3 regions of the Undibacterium sp. KW1 genome follow, and region 2 is predicted to be linked to each of the others. Evidence: predicted binding sites of a transcription regulator. Region 2 holds the regulator's gene; each other region holds the start of a gene.
The links. The regulator FliA, encoded in region 2, starts transcription of late flagellar genes. The targets are predictions, from matches to a motif close to CTAAAGTTTNNNNNNNNNNNGCCGNTA.
Positions count from the first base shown of each region.

Region 1: a site for FliA is predicted at 2,708-2,734, ahead of UNDKW_RS07970 (flagellar protein FlaG). Genes of this name have one in related genera too.
Region 3: a site for FliA is predicted at 3,183-3,209, ahead of UNDKW_RS11215 (flagellin). Genes of this name have one in related genera too.

Region 1 covers NZ_AP018439.1:1,826,886-1,832,855, forward strand. Annotated here, with positions in the region: gene UNDKW_RS07955 (lipocalin-like domain-containing protein) at 30-584, opposite strand; gene UNDKW_RS07960 (quinone oxidoreductase) at 586-1,578, opposite strand; gene UNDKW_RS07965 (LysR family transcriptional regulator) at 1,707-2,573, shown strand; gene UNDKW_RS07970 (flagellar protein FlaG) at 2,788-3,174, shown strand; gene UNDKW_RS07975 (hypothetical protein) at 3,186-4,121, shown strand; gene UNDKW_RS07980 (pyridoxal-dependent decarboxylase) at 4,332-5,795, shown strand; gene UNDKW_RS07985 (RimK family alpha-L-glutamate ligase) at 5,800-5,970, shown strand, end outside.
Region 2 covers NZ_AP018439.1:2,238,939-2,244,908, forward strand. Annotated here, with positions in the region: gene flhF (flagellar biosynthesis protein FlhF) at 1-654, shown strand, start outside; gene UNDKW_RS10005 (MinD/ParA family protein) at 647-1,477, shown strand; gene UNDKW_RS10010 (RNA polymerase sigma factor FliA) at 1,486-2,217, shown strand; gene UNDKW_RS10015 (flagellar motor protein) at 2,199-2,939, shown strand; gene motD (flagellar motor protein MotD) at 2,970-3,821, shown strand; gene UNDKW_RS10025 (flagella synthesis protein FlgN) at 3,976-4,467, opposite strand; gene flgM (flagellar biosynthesis anti-sigma factor FlgM) at 4,471-4,776, opposite strand; gene flgA (flagellar basal body P-ring formation chaperone FlgA) at 4,904-5,629, opposite strand; gene flgB (flagellar basal body rod protein FlgB) at 5,815-5,970, shown strand, end outside.
Region 3 covers NZ_AP018439.1:2,487,274-2,493,243, reverse strand. Annotated here, with positions in the region: gene rfbG (CDP-glucose 4,6-dehydratase) at 1-17, opposite strand, end outside; gene rfbF (glucose-1-phosphate cytidylyltransferase) at 11-781, opposite strand; gene UNDKW_RS11225 (hypothetical protein) at 778-2,088, opposite strand; gene UNDKW_RS11220 (tetratricopeptide repeat protein) at 1,986-2,981, opposite strand; gene UNDKW_RS11215 (flagellin) at 3,386-4,873, shown strand; gene UNDKW_RS11210 (flagellar protein FlaG) at 4,974-5,357, shown strand; gene fliD (flagellar filament capping protein FliD) at 5,478-5,970, shown strand, end outside.

The DNA of each region.
Region 1 (5,970 bases), 410 kb from region 2:
TGGAAAATAAATGGTTAAAGCAGCATTGGCTAATGCAGCTTTTTCCAGGTGGAGATAGCAGTTGTGCCATTGCCGCTAGCGCCGGCGGGTACGCGATAACTAAGCACATCAGCCTTTAACTCAAATTGTCTTGCCTGCTCACTGCCATCCCAGTTAGAGAAGGATGCATGTTCTATTCTGAAGACCAGCACGTTTCTCTCGGTATCAATGAAGCAGCGGCCATAGTGTGAGCTGGTATCGAGGGCGGCAGCCCGGTATTCTGCTTCCGTACCTTTGCGTTTGTCGCCTGCGGCAAACTTGGGGCGTTCGGATTTGTAGATTTGCAGTGAATAGCGGCCAGTGCCATCAATGATGAGCAAGCCTTGCGGATTTGGCCCAAAGGTTTCGCCACGGCTGCCATCGGTGCGAATTTCTGGTGCAGCCAACAATGTCCAGGTACCTGCCAGGTATTTTTGTGCCTGTTCATTCTTATCGACTTCCTGTTCGGTGAAAGCGCTGGCTGGCAGACACAGGGCCAGCAGGCAAATCACAGCGATGATGTTGTTCATGGGAGTTTTCAATGAGGTTTTAACTGCGGTTTTCATGTCATTTTCCTTGCCATTCATTTTTTGCTGTCTGACTGACTGCCAGCATTAATTTGCCTGTGGTCTGGCGTGATTCCAGATCTGTATGGGCTATGGCAGCCTGCTCCAGTGGATAAACCTGATGTATGCGCAAGCGCAATACGCCTTCGCGCAACCAGCCAAGAACCCGTTGGCTACGGTGCTTGAGGCCTTCGGCGTCAGCAATGTGATGGGCGAGGGTGGGGCGGGTGAAGAGCAGTGAGCCCTGGCGGCACAAGTGCATGGGGTCTATCGGCGGCACATTACCGCTGGACTGGCCAAACAAGACCAGGCTGCCCAAAGGGCGCAAGACGGCCATGCTGCCCAGATAGGTAGTCAGGCCGACCGAGTCATAGACCACATGCACACCTTTTTGCTGAGTCAATTCCCTGGTTGCCGCAACAAAGTCAGTTTCCGTATACAAAATCACGTGATCTGCTCCGGCTGCTTTGGCCAGCTCTGCTTTCTCTTTACTAGATACTGTGCTGATAACGATGGCGCCCTTATGTTTCAGTACCTGGGTCAGCAATAAACCAACCCCGCCAGCGCCAGCATGTACCAGTACGGTATCGCCAGATTGCACGCGATAACTGGTCTCGGTCAGATATTGTACGGTGACGGCTTGCAGCATGGCTGCCGCGGCTTCTTGCGTGCTGACCTCTGCAGGCAACGCGACCAACTTCCATGCTGGAATAGCCAGGTATTCGCCATAAGAGCCTGGTTGCGACAGCCAGGCCACTCTGGTGCCGGGTGTTAGTTCCGCATTGCCTTCGACCACCGTGCCCGCACCTTCTGCTCCCGGTATGCAGGGCAGGGTAGCCGGGTTTTGTCCATTGCGTTGATACACATCGGCGTAATTGATGCCGGCGTAATCTACGCGTACCAGGACTTCCCCTTCTTTTGGCGTCGGCCTTGACAGGTCGCGCACTTCAAGTACTTCTGACCCACCTTGTGAAAAAAATTGTATGGCTCGCATATTTCCTCGCTTTGCTGTAATCATCAGTTGCTCAGACCCTATGTCTGTTTATCTGATGTGCAGCTTAATCAAAACCGGATCGAAAGAAAATTACTGAAAAATTCGCCTGGACTGTGCATAATTGCACCATGATGAATTGGGATGATTTACGCTATTTTTTGGCACTGGTCGATTGCGGTACGCTGACCGGGGCTGCGCGTCGCCTACAGGTGGAACATACGACGGTTGCACGGCGGATTGACACGCTTGAGTCAGCATTGAAACTGCGTCTTTTCGACAGACTGGTGCGCGGCTGGCAACTCACCACAGAAGGACATGACCTGGTTACTCATGCACGGGAAGTGGAAGAGCGCTGGTTCAATTTTGAGAGAAAGGCGCTCAGTAACAGCAAAATGGAAGGCATAGTGCGTATTTCTGCACCACCCAGTTTATCGACTTTTGTACTCGCGCCCCAGCTTAAAAAACTCTGCGCCAGTTTGACCGGCGTGGAGCTGGAGTTACAGGCAGAGCGCCACCAGGTCAGTCTGGGCAAGCGCGAGGCAGACATCGCTTTACGAATGGCGCGCCCACAAACGGCGGGTCTGGTGATCAAGCCTTTGGCCAGTGTGGGCTATGGATTGTACGCCTGCAAAACTTATCTGAAAAAGCGCAAGGAAGAAGATTGGGAATTTGTCGCCTATGAAAAAAACTCTGCAACGCCCCATCATCGATGGCTGGAAGATTATATGGCGCAGCGCAAAGTCATGCTGCGCAGTAATGACCAAATGGTGCTGGCTCAATGCGCGGCGGCAGGCCTTGGCGTAACCGTATTACCGCATTATTTGCGCCAGAGTCACCGCGAGCTGCACCGTATTGAGCATCAGGCTTGTCCTCTGCGCAGAAAACTTTGGCTGGTCATGCATGATGATGTACGCCGTTCACCGAGGGTAAGAGCAGTAGCCGATGGCTTGATTGAATTGTTTTCCAGTGCCGAAGTGAGTGATTTATTGATATAAATGAAAAGTGTGCTTGCATCAAAATACGATCTTGTCATTTTGAAATGTTGTTTTTATTTAAATTTCATTTAAAAGTGTATAGTCAGTTGCTTACATGTGCTCACATTTAAATTAAGCCTATCTTAGGTAGAAACCTAAACTTTTGACAAAAACGACCGTAATACACAATATGCGGTAATCCGTCACGTGGTTTAATTTAGGGCTGGAGAGCAAAATGAGCATCAATCAAATAGCAGGTGGGGCCACTGGCGGTGTCAGTGTTGATACCCGGCAAGATGTCAAGGCTGCACCAGTCGTTGCTAAAGCGGCACCTGCACCGGTAGTTGCTGACGTCGCTAAAACTGCGGTCAGCAAAGACAGCCAGCCCCAAAGTGATATTTCAGCTAAAGAACTCAAGAACTCTGTGGATCAGATCAACCGCGCCATAGGTTTGAATAAAAGCGTGAATCTCAACCTCGATAATGACTCCGGTAAAGTAGTGGTGCAGATTGTTGATAATGAAACCAATGTCGTTTTGCGCCAAATTCCTTCAAAAGAAGTGCTGGCTATAGCCCGTGATCTGGAAGGTAAAAAAGGTGTTTTGTTGAACGACCATGCATGAATGGATAAAGAGTGATTGTCAGCTCTGATGTTGAATACTGGTTAAAGCAAGCAAATCTTCCCCTCCCCGACAGGATAGGTAAAGCACCTGAAGAATTATTGGCCTATGTTGCGAAAGTGAATAAAAGCACTTCTGCTGACCAACTGCCTGCGCAAGCAGAACTGAATCCCGATTTTTTAAATGATATCCGCGCAGCGATAGTGGACATGCCACCTCCTGTGCTGCAGCTTTTGGATAAACCCCTGCTGGGTGTCTATTTAGGGCGGGGCCTGGGTTCATCTGCGGTGACGGACGTTGTTGCTGGCCCGGATGGCAAGGTGCTCGGCCTGGTGACACTCATGGATGCCGACGCTTTTTTAGGTCGCACTGCCAATGACTGGGCGAGCTGGAAAGAAAATACGCCATTTTTGACGGGCTCGGCTTTTCAAGTCCATCTGCAAATTGAAACTGTGGAAAACGATAACCGCAAAAATGCCATGCAGTTTTTGCTCTTGCATGAATTTGGTCATGTAATGACTGCCAATAGCGAATTTTTACCCGACTGGTGGATAGGTTCGCAAAAATTCAAATCGACTGAAGAATATAGTTTCTTGAGTCTGTCCTGGCAAATCGCCATGAATGGCGACATCATTCCTTTGCTCAGACATGATTTTGAGCATCGCAAGAACTTGCACTTCTATAGTGATCAGCAAGTTGCGGGAGATTTAATTCCCGACATCTACAAGGCGCTGGAAAAAACCGGTTTTTCCAGTCTGTATGCCGCAACCAATGCCTATGACGATTTTGCTGAGGCTTTTGCCATGTATGTGCATAGCGTAATGATGGGCAAGCCTTATCGATTGAGCATTCGTTCTGGCGATGAAATCATCATGGAAGTGGCGGATTACTGGTCCAGCCCACGTGCCCGCTCCAGGAAACAGTTATTTGCTGAGTACCTCGGTAATTGACAATATTCCCTCTGAGCTCTGGAAATAAGCAGGAGGTAGATAAAGCGTTGCCTTTAGGTTACTTATTGCTATTGAGCTATTCGTTTGCATCAATAAAGCAGCAAAATTTGCTTTATTCGACACTTCATTTTCTATCCGCTCATCCATAATGTGAATAAGCTTAGACGCTCCTTGTCTTTATGCTGCAATTATTCACGGATGGATATCTGAATGACCGTACCGCCAAAGAACTCACTGGACCCGGATGACTGGCAGGCCCTGCGTGCGCAGGGACATCGCATGCTGGACGATATCCTTGATTACGCAGAACACATACGCGAGCGCCCTGTGTGGCAAGTGATACCGGATGAAGTGCGCGCAAAGTTCCAGTCGGGTTTGCCAATTGCGCCTGCTGAGCTCGGTGAAGTGCATCAACAATTCATGAAAAATATCTTGCCGTATTCGGTAGGCAATAGCCATCCTGGCTTCATGGGCTGGGTGCAGGGAGGGGGCAGCCCCGTGGGTACATTGGCAGAAATGCTGGCAGCGGGACTGAACGCCAATCTGGGTGGGCGTGATCATATACCGATAGAGGTCGAGCGTCAGATAACGCGCTGGGTCAGCGAGCTATTTCATTTTCCGGATACTGCCAGCGGCCTGTTTGTTACTGGCACGTCGATGGCTAACTTCATTGCCGTACTGGTAGCGCGGGCGCGCACTCTGGGTGCAGAGGTAAGGCATCAAGGGCTCACGGCTTTTCCTGAACGGCTGGTGGCTTATACTTCAGCCGGTGCGCATGGTTGCGTTGCCCAGGCCATGGATATGGCCGGGATAGGAAGAAATGCCTTGCGCATGATCCCCATGAACGGCAACTTCCAGATGGATGTCGGGGCATTGCAGGCAGCAATTGTGGCAGACCGCGCGGCGGGATTGACGCCATTCATGCTGGTAGGTACTGCCGGTTCAGTGGATGTTGGTGCGATTGATGATTTGCAGACCCTGGCGGATGTTGCCAGCACTGAAAAATTATGGTTCCATATTGATGGTGCATTTGGTGCGCTGGGTATGCTATCTCCCTTTATTGCTGCACGCCTTGTTGGCATAGAACGGGCTGATTCGATTGCCTTTGATTTTCATAAGTGGTTGCAAGTACCTTATGACGCCGGCTTTATTCTGGTGCGTGACAGCGATGCCCATTATGCGACCTTTGCCACGCCAGCCAGTTATTTGCGGCGCGAGAGTAAAGGCCTGGCAGGCGGCTCACCCTGGCCCTGTGATTTTGGCCCTGATTTGTCACGCGGCTTCAGGGCGCTTAAAACCTGGTTCACTTTGCAGGTATATGGTGCGGAGCGCCTGGGCCAGATGATTGCCCACACTTGCGAGCTGGGGCAGTATCTTAAAGCCAGTATCCTGGCGTATCCAAGATTTGAATTGATGGCACCGGTCGCCTTGAATATCGTCTGTTTCCGCTACCTTGTTGATGGCCTCAGTGATGAAGCCCTTGATGCACTTAATGCCCGTATCGTGATGGCCTTGCAAGAGTCAGGCATAGCGGCACCATCCACCACCATCATCAACAAGCGGCTTGCCATACGTGCGGCAATCGTCAATCACAGAACTACCTCTGCCGATATAGACGCTTTGCTTAATGCAACTCTCGCCATAGGCGAGCAAATTCATACTTCCCGTGATTGAGAATATGACCAACATCGACGAATCCCTTGTTGCAGAAAACAAGCCAGCGCAAAGTAAATTGATAGGCCTGGCACCTCTGATGCGCATTGCTTTTTCCGGTGGCGATTTAAAACCCCTGGGTAAAGAATTGATCGCCTATGCAGAAAAACATCCGCATGACGCGCATGCACTCATG
Region 2 (5,970 bases):
ACGACCACAACGGCCAAGCTGGCGGCTCGTTGTGTCATGCGTCATGGCCCATCCAAACTGGCCCTGATCACGACGGACGGTTATCGTATCGGCGGTTTTGAACAATTGCGTATCTACGGCAAGATATTGGGTGTCATGGTGCATGCGGTCAAGGATGAGGCAGATTTACGCATCGCCTTGTCGGAGCTCAAGAACAAGCACACGGTCCTGATTGATACTGTCGGTGTCAGCCAGCGTGACAAAATGGTGACTGAGCAGGTGGCAATGTTGTCTGGAACAGACACTCCGGTAAAGCGCTTGTTATGTCTGAATGCGACTTCAACTGGCGAAACCTTGAGTGAAGTCGTGCGTGCCTATCAGGGCAATGGCCTGGCTGGCTGTATCCTGACCAAGCTTGATGAGGCGGCCACCATAGGTGGTGCACTGGATATCGCGATACGCCAGAAACTCATGGTGTATTACGTCGCCAGTGGACAGCGTGTACCTGAGGACCTGCATATCGCCAACAAGCTCTACCTGATAGATCGCGCCTTCAAGCTCAAGCGTGAAACGGCGGCTTTCCGCTATCTGGATGAAGAATTACCCTTGCTGATGGCTGGCGCGGTTTCCGCGCAAGCATCAGGACGTGCTGGTCAGGAGGTGTCCCTTGGCTAGTTTCGATCAGGCAGAAGGCCTGCGCCGCATGCTGGCTGGGCCAAAACCACGGGTATTTACCTTTTTGTCAGCCTTGAGAGAAGATGAAAAGAGTGGCATGTTGGTCAATCTCGGGGTGTCACTGGCGCGCCAGGGTAACCAGGTGTTGATGGTGGATGCGCGCTCTTCCGAAAACAGTGTGGGAGCCTGGTTGAATGCCAACCTTGATCAGACCTTATTGGATGTAGCGAGACAACAGCGTACAATGAAGGAAGCAGTCAAATTGGTGGCTGCAGGCCTGTCGGTAACGATGCTGGCCCGTCACGCGTGGCTGCCGCCCGAAAATACCCGGCATTTGTCCAAAGTATTTGATGTGGCTGCCAACCGTGCGGATCTGGTCATCGTCGATAGTGAGATCAATCTGGATGACAGTTTTCCGCTGGCGACGCTGGATGACAGCGAACTGGTGATACAGGTTTCTGCTGATCCCGACATGATCAAGGCCGCTTATGGATTGATCAAGCGTGTGAGCAACCGGCTGGGGCGACGTGGTTATGGTATTTTAGTGTCCGGTGCATCGGATAAAGAGGCGAGATTGATTTATACGAATATGGCGCAGGCGGCCAGCCGTTACCTGGCAGTGCCGCTGCACTACGTCGGCCATGTGCCGGAAGATGAACACGTAAGAAAGGCTGCACATTTGGGACGCTCTGTGATTGACGCTTTTCCTAAAGCCCTTGCTTCGCTGGCATTCTCCCGGCTGGCTGAACAATTGGCGAAGACCGCGCGTTCCACCCTATGTGCAGAGGGAGTCCCTGAGCTGGGTGTCGGTCTCGGAATGTAATCAGAAAAATGTACACCGCGAGCGGAAAATCAGATAAAAACTTCCTTTTGAGGGAGCATGCGCCTCTGGTCAAGCGTCTGGCTTACCAGTTGAAGGCGCGCCTGCCTCCCAGTGTGGAGGTGGATGATCTCGTGCAGGCCGGTATGATAGGCCTGCTGGATGCCGTTAACCGCTACGAAGATACCCATGGCGCCCAGTTTGAAACCTATGCGGTACAACGCATACGCGGTGCCATGCTGGATGAATTGCGTAGTAGCGACTGGCTGCCGCGTGGCGTGCGCCAGAACATGCGCAAGATAGAAAATGCCATGAATGTGCTACAGCAAAAGCTGGGCAGGCCACCGCTGGAAACCGAGGTGGCGAAGTCGCTCAAGCTCAGCCTGGAAGAGTACCAGAACCTGCTGACAGACAGTGGCGGGCACCAATTGGTGTACTACGAAGACTTTCATGATGCGGATACCAAGGAACATTTCCTTGATCATTATTGTTCCGATGCGTCAGGTGATCCCTTGCAGGATTTGCTCAATGACGACTTCCGTGACGCCGTCATCGGTGCCATAGACAGCCTGCCGGAGCGGGAGAAATTGCTGATGGGCCTGTACTACGAGCAGGAATTGAATCTCAAGGAAATCGGGGCCGTGATGGGTGTATCAGAGTCGCGGGTTTCTCAATTACACAGTCAGGCAGTTGCCAGGCTCAGGGCATACTTAAGGGAGAAAGCGTGGACTGGGCTAGCATAGTAGGTTTGATACTGGTGGTACTTGGCATCGTCAGCGGCCAACTGATCGAGGGCGGGCGCCTGTCTTCGCTGGTGCAACCAGCTGCTTTTGTGATTGTGGTCATTGGTACCCTCGGTGCGGTACTCTTGCAAAGCAGGATGAACACCTTCGTGCGTGGTGTGCGCATGTTGCGCTGGGTAGTGTCTGAACCACCTGACAGCAGCAAGAAAAATATTGCCGATGCACTGATCTGGAGTGTGGTGGCAAGGCGTGAAGGCTTCCTGAGCCTGGAACGTTACATGAATGCTTCTACCGACCCCTTCATAGGCAAAGGCTTGCGCCTGGTGATCGATGGCATAGACCCGATACGCTTGAAAGACATACTGGATGTCGATATTTCACTGTATGAAATGGAGCAGCGTCAGGCCGCTAAAATCTGGGAGTCTGCGGGCGGGTATTCCCCGACCATAGGTATTCTTGGGGCAGTGCTGGGGCTTATCCATGTCATGGAAAATCTCAGTGACCCATCCAAGCTTGGTGGTGGTATTGCTGTTGCCTTTGTGGCCACTATCTACGGTGTGGGCCTGGCTAACCTGTTATTTTTGCCCGTCAGTAATAAACTCAAGGAAATCATAGGCCGCGAAGTGACGCGCCGTGAAATGTTGTCCGATATTTTTTATAGTATTGCTCTGGGCGACAGCCCGCGCGTGGTGGAAGAAAGACTGACCAATCACCGCAATTAAGCGATGCAGTGACATTGAAAAAATACACTTATGGCAAGAAAAAAATACCACGAAGAACCAGACAACCATGAGAGATGGCTGGTTTCTTACGCGGATTTTATTACCTTGCTGTTTGCGTTTTTTGTTGTCATGTATGCCATCTCCTCCCTGAACGAGGGCAAATACCGGGTCTTGTCCAACTCACTGACCGGTGCCTTTGGCAAAGTCATGACGGTGAATCCCAAGCCTGTCGATGCGCAACTTGAACAAAAAATCAAGCTCGACCCCTTGCCTCTGGTCAAAAACCGTATCAATGAAGGTTTGCGCAAAGAAAAAGCGCAAATGACGACCATGGCCAAAGATATCATGACCGTGCTGGAGCCTCTGGTGCGCGAAGGCAAGGTCAGGGTTACCCAGACCAGCCGCGGTATTACCATAGAAATCAATGCCAGCCTCTTGTTTGCTCCTGGTGATGCGCGCCTGAATGTCGATTCCATACAGGCACTGAGGGCGATTGCCGGTGTCCTCAAGCTTGATACCCATGCCATACAGGTAGAGGGACATACTGACAATCTGCCTATCAGTAACCCCATTTTTCCCTCCAATTGGGAATTATCGGCCGTACGTGCCAGCACGGTCGCCCGTTTGCTCACGGAAAATGGTGTCGATGAAAACCGCGTGACTGCAGTAGGGCAGGGCGCAAAGCTGCCTGTCAGTGACAATGACACGCCAGAAGCGCGGGCCAGGAACAGGCGTGTATCCGTCACCATACTGGCAGTATTGCCTGAGCCTGTGATAGAGGTGCCCTTGAGCCCAGCATCTGGGGCGGCGGCAACATCATTGCCCTCACCAGCAACGCGGCCAGCGGCGGCATCTTTGTCTGGCGCGGCACCGGGGCCTTGAAAACCTGAAAATCCTGAAGATTAAGGAGTTTTTCCAGTTGCTGGCGGGATAGTCGGCGCAGTACGGTCATGCTAGCGAAGTCGTGTTCAGAGTTAGTCGCCAGCGAAAATCACCAGCGCTTCATCAATGCGCAAGCAGGATCGCACAAGCACCGTCAGGTGGCGATATAGCCCTTGCCTGGCGTAGTTTTGACGGTTGATTGACCGTTGGGGCCATACATGGAGCCGGCCTGATTGTTGTTTTTTTGCAATAGATGCAAGGTTGCCTGGTTCAGCGATAGTCTGCGGTTGATCAGCAAACCATTGGTGCGGTTGTCTTCTTTGGCTTGCACAGTCAGTTGCAATAAAGCATCCCAGTCCTGTGCACTGGTTTGGGCGACGCCGGCTTGCTGCAAATAAGCCTGCATGCCGTCTATATCAGCATTAAATCCAAGTTCATTCAAAAAGCTGTTACGCTTTTTTTCCAGTTCTGTCATTTTGACCACAAGCTGTCCCTTGCTCTGGGTAAAGTCATTGAGCTGGACTATATCGCTTTCTACCAATGCCGCTTGCTCTTGCTTGAGCAAGTCAGTGAGCGAAGACATGATGCTCACCTCTTCTTGCAGGCATTGTTGAATAGCGCTATGTCTGGAACCTGTTGCGTTCATTTTTTAACGTTTTCTGGCGTTGAGCAAATCTTTAACTGTTTCCAGAAGCCCATCAGCGACTTTTTCCGAATTGACCTGGAAGCGTCCTTCGGAAATGGCCAGCTTGATAGCTTCCACCTTCTTCGTCTCAAACACAGCATTGCTCGCCTGCGTACTTTGCAAGGCTTGCAACTGTGAAGACAGGGTCGAAATTTGTACTTTCGTCGAATTCGCCACGGGTACCGCGGTTTCTGCGGGTTTTTCCGTGCGAGCCTGTTGCGGGCTGACTGGCAGTCCCGCTGTCTTATTTAGTGCGTCATCAATTTTCACAGCGATACCCTCTAGTGTGGGACTTACAAACATCTACATCCAGTTTATCGGCTGTGTAATTTTAAACTTTAACCTTACTGTAAAAAAATATTGCATGTGCTTAATTCCAGCTACAAATATCTTGCCATCAGTAAACTATTTCTATAATGCCACCATTCTTCGCAACGCCACTGATGGTTTGCCCTGAACTGGTCTTGGCCTTGGCAATTTGTCCATCTGCCGCATTATTAAGGGCGATGGCATCTGTTGTCACCTGGAAACCTGGGCCGTTGCTGATGACCCGCACTGATTGCCCTTGTTGCACGACTGCAGGGCTTTTCAGGGCATCAAGACGCATGACACCACCAGAAGCCATGGAGACCTGCATGGTTTTGCCTATCGCCTGTTCAGGCGCGGTGATGACGCCGGCGGGCAATTTCGCAATATCACCCCTTTGTTTGCTTAAATCGCTGAGTGAGATAACTTGTCCATGGGTAAGCGCATTGGCTGCCACGTAGTAATCTGCCGTCACCTGCACATTTGCTTGCAAATACACCAGCCAGGGGGCAGGGGCAGTGCAGCGTATTGCCAGAGTGACCTTGCCCCAGGGTTTGCTGCCAGGCAATAAATAAGGATTGGGGTTGTCGCAGGCCTGGAGATTGAGGCGTTTATCGACTTCGCCTACTGTTACCTGTACGTCATTGCTGAGACCTGATGCCTGTAGTGTCAAAAAGTCCAGGGCGATCTGGCGCAACTGTGCAGCATCCTGGACCTGGCTTATCGGAGCGGCCTGGCTCAGGCATGCCAGGCTCATCAAGGACAGGGCCAAAACTTGCTTGCGGTTGGGTTTGCTGAATATCTTTGCGGCTTTCATCATGTTTCCTGCCGGGGTTGCGCTGAACTCCATTTTAGGATTTGCGGGTTTTTTTGAATGCCTGAATAAACGGGTTTTTCCCTTTCTGCTTGCCTGATCAAATTTGTGCTCTGACGAATAAGATGCAAGGTATAGAAAACCCTTGTGTGCCTCAAGCGTACTGTGCGATGGCGAAGGAGAGAAAGATGGTTGGCAGGTTAGATGACTTTTTGAAATTCCATGAGGCTGCACTATCAGTGCGTGGTCAGCGTCAGCAGTTGCTCGCATCCAATATTGCCAATGCTGATACGCCCAATTACAAGGCGAAGGACATCGATTTTTCCAGTGCACTCAGTCATGCC
Region 3 (5,970 bases), 250 kb from region 2:
GTGGGGTGATTTACCATACTCGCCACGGTGCTTTTCCGGATTGCCACAAGTCTTCCAGCAGATTTTTTTCACGCAAGGTATCCATGGGCTGCCAGAATCCACTGTGCTCGAAGGCCATTAATTCCTGGCGCTTTGCCAATTCGGCAAGTGGCGCGGCTTCCCAGCTGATACTGTCATTTTCGATAAAATCAAGTACTTTGGGAGACAGCACGAAATATCCGCCGTTGATCCAGCCACCGTCACCACGCGGCTTTTCAATAAAACCGGCGACCTGATTACCGTCACGTTCCAGTGCACCATAGCGTCCTGGAGGCAGAACTGCTGTAACGGTAGCCAGTTTGCCGTGTTGCTTATGGAATGCGATAGAAGCCGCAATATCCAGGTCTGCAACGCCATCGCCATAAGTAAAGCAAAAAGCTTCCTCGCCCTGCAAATAACGTGCAACACGCTTGAGACGCCCTCCAGTCATGGTGTCTTCCCCTGTGTCGACCAGGGTTACCTTCCAGGGTTCAGCATGGTGCTCGTGCACCTCCATACTATTATTCTGCAGATCGAAGGTGACATCTGACATGTGCAGGAAATAATTGGCGAAATATTCCTTGATCAGATAACCCTTATAGCCACAGCAGATTACGAATTCATTCACACCATGCGCCGAGTACGACTTCATGATGTGCCAGAGTATGGGGTGCCCCCCTATCTCTATCATGGGTTTGGGCTTGAGGTGGGTCTCTTCAGAAATACGGGTACCCAGACCACCAGCTAAGATAACGGCCTTCACTCTTCCTGTCCTTCACAATAAATTTGCCACATCTGGCGATAAGCTTTTTCGACTGAACGTGCGAATGCCGGTTCGTTCATGAGCAGGGATTGCTCCATTTCCTGGCGCAAACCAGCCCTCAGGCTGCGCAGACCGTCCAGATCATGTGCGAGGATAATCGCTTTTTGCGCATATTCATCTTCTGTATAAGCCTGCCACTCTTCATGCCCGATTGCTGTCAATATGCTGGCGCCGATGCGACCAACTGAAGGCCGGTCTGCCAGAGAGATAAATGGTATGCCCATATATAATGACTCAAGCAGAGTCGTTCCCGAATTATGGGGAAAACAATCCAGGCTGATATCGATGTGTTTCAACACTTCCCAGGATGGTGTACTGAATCCTATATGTAATCGTGAGCGGTCTATACCATAGCGCATGAAGCGTGATGCCATTTCTTCTTGTACTTGTGGGTCTTTAAAGTCACCACTATTGATTATTAATTGTGAATTTGGCATTGCATCCAGTATCGTTGCCCAGACGCGCACTACACGATGATTTATCCTGGTTGAACGCGATAAACTGCCAAAGGTAATCAGACCCGTTTTTTCAAAAGGTGAAGGTGTCAGCTCTGCCCTGCGCGTATCCGGTCTGTAAACATAGGCCGGGCCATCCAGACACCAGACCTTCTCAGAAAATAAATGTGCGCAATTGTCCGTAATTGTAGGCTTGTCAGTCAAGTAATAATCTATGGCACTTAGACCCGTCGTGTAACCATACTCCAGCCAATGCAAGGAAACAGGAGCCGGTTTGCGCGCAAAGACCGGTAAACGATTGCCATTGGTATGGCCTGCCACATCCACCAGGACATCAATCCCGTCGGCACGAATACGCTCTGCCAGCGCCTCATCCGTCAGATCCCGGGTTGGCACCCAGTGATCTACCTGCTTCTTATAATAGGCAGTCACTTCATCTTCGAAAGGCGGATTTGCATAGGCATAGACCTCAACCTGATCCTTGTCATGCGCTTCTATCAGCGGCAGCAAGAAATACTTGCAAACATGATTATAAAAAGCTTGCGTCACATAACCTACCTTGAGACGCCTACCCGGCACTCGGGCATTTTCAAATTTCTTCCATGTTGCCTTGAGCGGCGCAGTAAAACGCAGATCAAATTCATGGTAAGCGTTATAAATCACCCCAGGCGTTAAATCCGGATGGTAATTCAGACAAAATAAGAGGTTAGTGTAAATTTTCCGGTTGAAAGAAGACAGGCTATCCTGCTTGAAAGACAGGGCTTTGATATAAGCTTCGATCGCCGCATCCAAGTGATTCGCCTCGCGCAAGGTGTCCCCATAAGCCCCCAGATTTCAGGAATATCGTGGGTCAGCGTCAGCGCATGCTGCCCGCACTCTATGGATTCCTGCACTTGCCCGTTCTGGCGCAGTGCATCAATCAGATTGGGATAAACCTGCACCAGCTCTGGCTGCAGTTGCAAGGCGTGCCGGTATTGTTCGATGGCGACGCTATACATACCGTGCTCACGATAAGCGAGGCCCAGATTATTGTACAGATAGGGCAAACCCGGGTCTAATTGAACTGCTTTCGATATACTCGCTATCGCCTCCTCTGTCTTGCCTATGAAACGCAATGCATTTCCCAGATTATTGAGGCCAACAACCATCTCTGGCTGAATAGCCAGTGCTTTTTCCAGATACACGATGGCATCGGAACAACGCTCGAGAGAAATCAGCACATTGCCCATATTCGCAAGTATGTGGGGGTTATTTGGCAACAAGGCAACAGCCTTGCTCAACACTTCAAGTGCTTGCGGAAACTTGGCCTGCTCTATCCTCGCTATCCCTATATAGTCCCAAACGATGCCGTCCCGTGGCAAATAAGCTGATAGCCAGAGGCCAGCCTCTTCCAATTGGGGGTACTGTTTCGCCAGCAAGTATTTATTGAATATGCCGAAAGCAATCTTCCTGTTGTCAGGAAAGTGAGGCATGACGTCAAAAGCCAGTTTCAAATATCCCATGGCTTCATCACTCTCACCCGCATCCCCAGCCATCCTGGCCAGGGCATATAAAGCTTCTGCGTGACGCGGAAAATGCCTGATGATAGTCAGGCAGCCTTGCCTGGCCTCGGAAACAGAACCAGCATCGAAAAGTCGATGAACATCGCGCATTGCTTTTCGCGCATCAAAACTCGTTTTTGCCATGTCCAGTCCCCAGGTCAGCTTCTTATCATTAATCTTTTTTACAATTACCTCATCTGACTTACAAATTAAGTAAGCAAAATGAATAAAACTGCATGTCCAGACTGGAAAATACCAGAAACCACCATGCTCAGGCTTATTTTATAGCTAATGATTTTGTTTCCATGTGTTAAATAAAGCCTGAAAACTAAATCAAATTTGACCCTAAAGTATTTTAAAAAAGCGTCGACAAGCGGAAAGAGTTAAAAAACTTGAGCAAAAAAAATAAGATTTATTTTCAGAAACACGCTAAAACTTTTTTAGTCTCTACCGATACCCTTTACAACGGCGGTCCAATAGTCAGCACGAAAGACCAAAGTTTCAGGCTACTACGCCAAAATTGTATAACTTAGGTAAGGAGAATCACCATGGCTGTTATTAATACCAATATTGCTTCGCTGAATGCGCAACGCAATTTGAGCACATCTCAATCCGCTCTGAATACGTCCCTCCAACGTTTGTCTTCTGGCTTGCGTATCAATAGCGCAAAAGACGATGCTGCTGGCCTGGCGATTTCCGAACGTCTTTCTTCACAAATCGGTGGCTTGAATCAAGCTGCACGTAATGCAAACGACGGTATCTCCCTGGCGCAAACCGCTGAGGGCGCGCTGCAACAAATCGGCTCCAACTTGCAACGTATCCGTGATCTGGCCGTACAATCCGCCAACGGCTCCAACAGCGTTTCTGATCGCGCCGCTCTGAACAACGAAGCAAGTCAGCTGATTTCTGAAATTAACCGCGTTGCCAGCAGCACTAACTTCAACGGCGTGAACCTGCTTGACGGTAGCTTCTCTGCACAAACTTTCCAGGTCGGTGCCAACGGTACAGCAAACGATCAAATCAGTATCGCTTCCATCTCCAGCGCAAAATCTAGCGCCCTGGGTGTTGGTGCATCTTCCAGCTACGCTACGACAGTAGCCGGTGCCGGTGCAGTTACCACAACAGCTCTGGCTGCCGGTGACTTGTCCATCAACGGCTTCCAGGTTGGCGCATCCGCTGCTGACGGCGTATCCTTCTCCAACTCTACCGGCAGCGGTATCGCTAAAGCAGCAGCCATCAATGCGATCAGCGGCAGCACAGGCGTAACAGCAACTGTAGGCTCCACAACTATTGCTGGTACTGCAAGTACTTCTGCAACTGCGATTGCTTCTGGCGACATTACCATTAACGGCGTAAATCTGGGCGCCTTGAATGCATCTACTTCTGGTGCGCAACGCGGCGCACAAGTTGCTGCAGCCGTTAATGCAATCAGCACACAAACAGGTGTTACAGCTACATTCAACACAACAACTGGTGCAGTCGCACTGGCTGCTGCCGACGGCCGTAACATCACTGTAACAGCCAGCACTAACGCTGCTGCTGCCGCTGCCAATACAGGTATTACCGTGTCTGCAACAGGCGCAACCGACGTCAGCACTTCGACACTGTCCCTGACTTCTACCAGCTCTGCAGGTATCACTCTGGCTAACGGTACTGGTACTGGTTTGGCAGCTGCCAACCTGACAGGTGGTTTCACTTCTGCTACTGTAACAGTAGGTGCAGGTGTATCTTCACTGAATCTGGGTACCGCTGCCGGGGCCACCGCCGCGTTGACGACCATCGATGCGGCGCTGCAATCGATCAATAGTTCCCGCGCTTCTCTGGGTGCTTATCAGAACCGTTTCTCTTCTGCGATTGAAAGTTTGCAGACCAACTCTGAAAACTTGACAGCATCCCGCAGCCGTATCCGTGATGCAGATTTCGCTCAAGAAACAGCATCTCTGACACGTGGTCAGGTCTTGCAACAAGCTGGCACAGCGATTTTGGCACAGGCTAACGGCTTGCCTAACGGCGTCCTGGCCCTGTTGCGTGGCTAATAGCAGTAGGCTTATGTAAATTAGGTCTATACTTAAAGCGTAAAGCATGTCCCCCTGGTCATCTTTTTGACCAGGGGTATTTTTCTTGAAGGAAAAGATCATGGACATCCGGTCGATAGGGAGCGCATCTCCATCAGGACAACTGATCACTGACCGTGCAACAGGCCCCGATACCAGCCCCCCCGTTTCAAGGTCTGCAGCAGCATCAACGCAAACCATTGATGCCGTCAAGGCAGCCTCTTCTGCATCCGCACCACCAGAATTCGATAAAGTGACCAAAGCTGTCGATGATATCAACAAGACAATCCAGTCTCTGTCACAATCACTAGAATTCAGTGTGGAAGAACATAGTAATAAAGTAGTCGTTAAGGTGGTTGATTTGCAAACCAAAGAAGTTTTGCGCCAGATCCCGTCCGAGGAAGCCCTTGAAATCTCGCGCTCTCTGGATAAACTACAGGGTTTACTGATCAAACAACAAGCGTAATTAGCTAATCATATAGTCAGTCCTGCATCTAAGTTTTAAATTGGCATGTAAATTCCCCTCTAAAGTCTGGTTTGTCTTTGCCGATAATTTAGTACAGTACGGTCTGACAAGGGGAACAATGTGGGCATACAATCGACAGGCTTAGGCGCCAATCTGGACGTCAACGGCCTCATTACCAAATTAATGCAGGTGGAGAGTCAGCCTCTGACTACACTGGCGAAGAAAGAAGCCAGTTTTCAGGCGAAGCTGTCTGCTTATGGCACGCTTAACAGCGCGCTCAGCGTTTTTCAGTCCAATGTTACCGGCCTCAGCAATCTGGGCACTTTTCAGTCGCTAACTGCTACAGCTGGCGATAGCTCCATCCTGTCTGCCACTACCACCAGCGTTTCTACCCAAGGCAACTATAACGTCAATGTAACAAAACTGGCACAGGCACAGACGATTTCCAGCGCTGGTCAAGCCAGTTCTACAGCAAGTATCGGCAGCGGCACCAGCACAACCATCACCTTTGAGTTTGGCACTATTACTGGTGGCACTTCTGCAAATGGTGTGTATACGGGCTCTACCTTTACCCAGGATGCCACGCAATCGATAGGCACAGTCACTATTGATG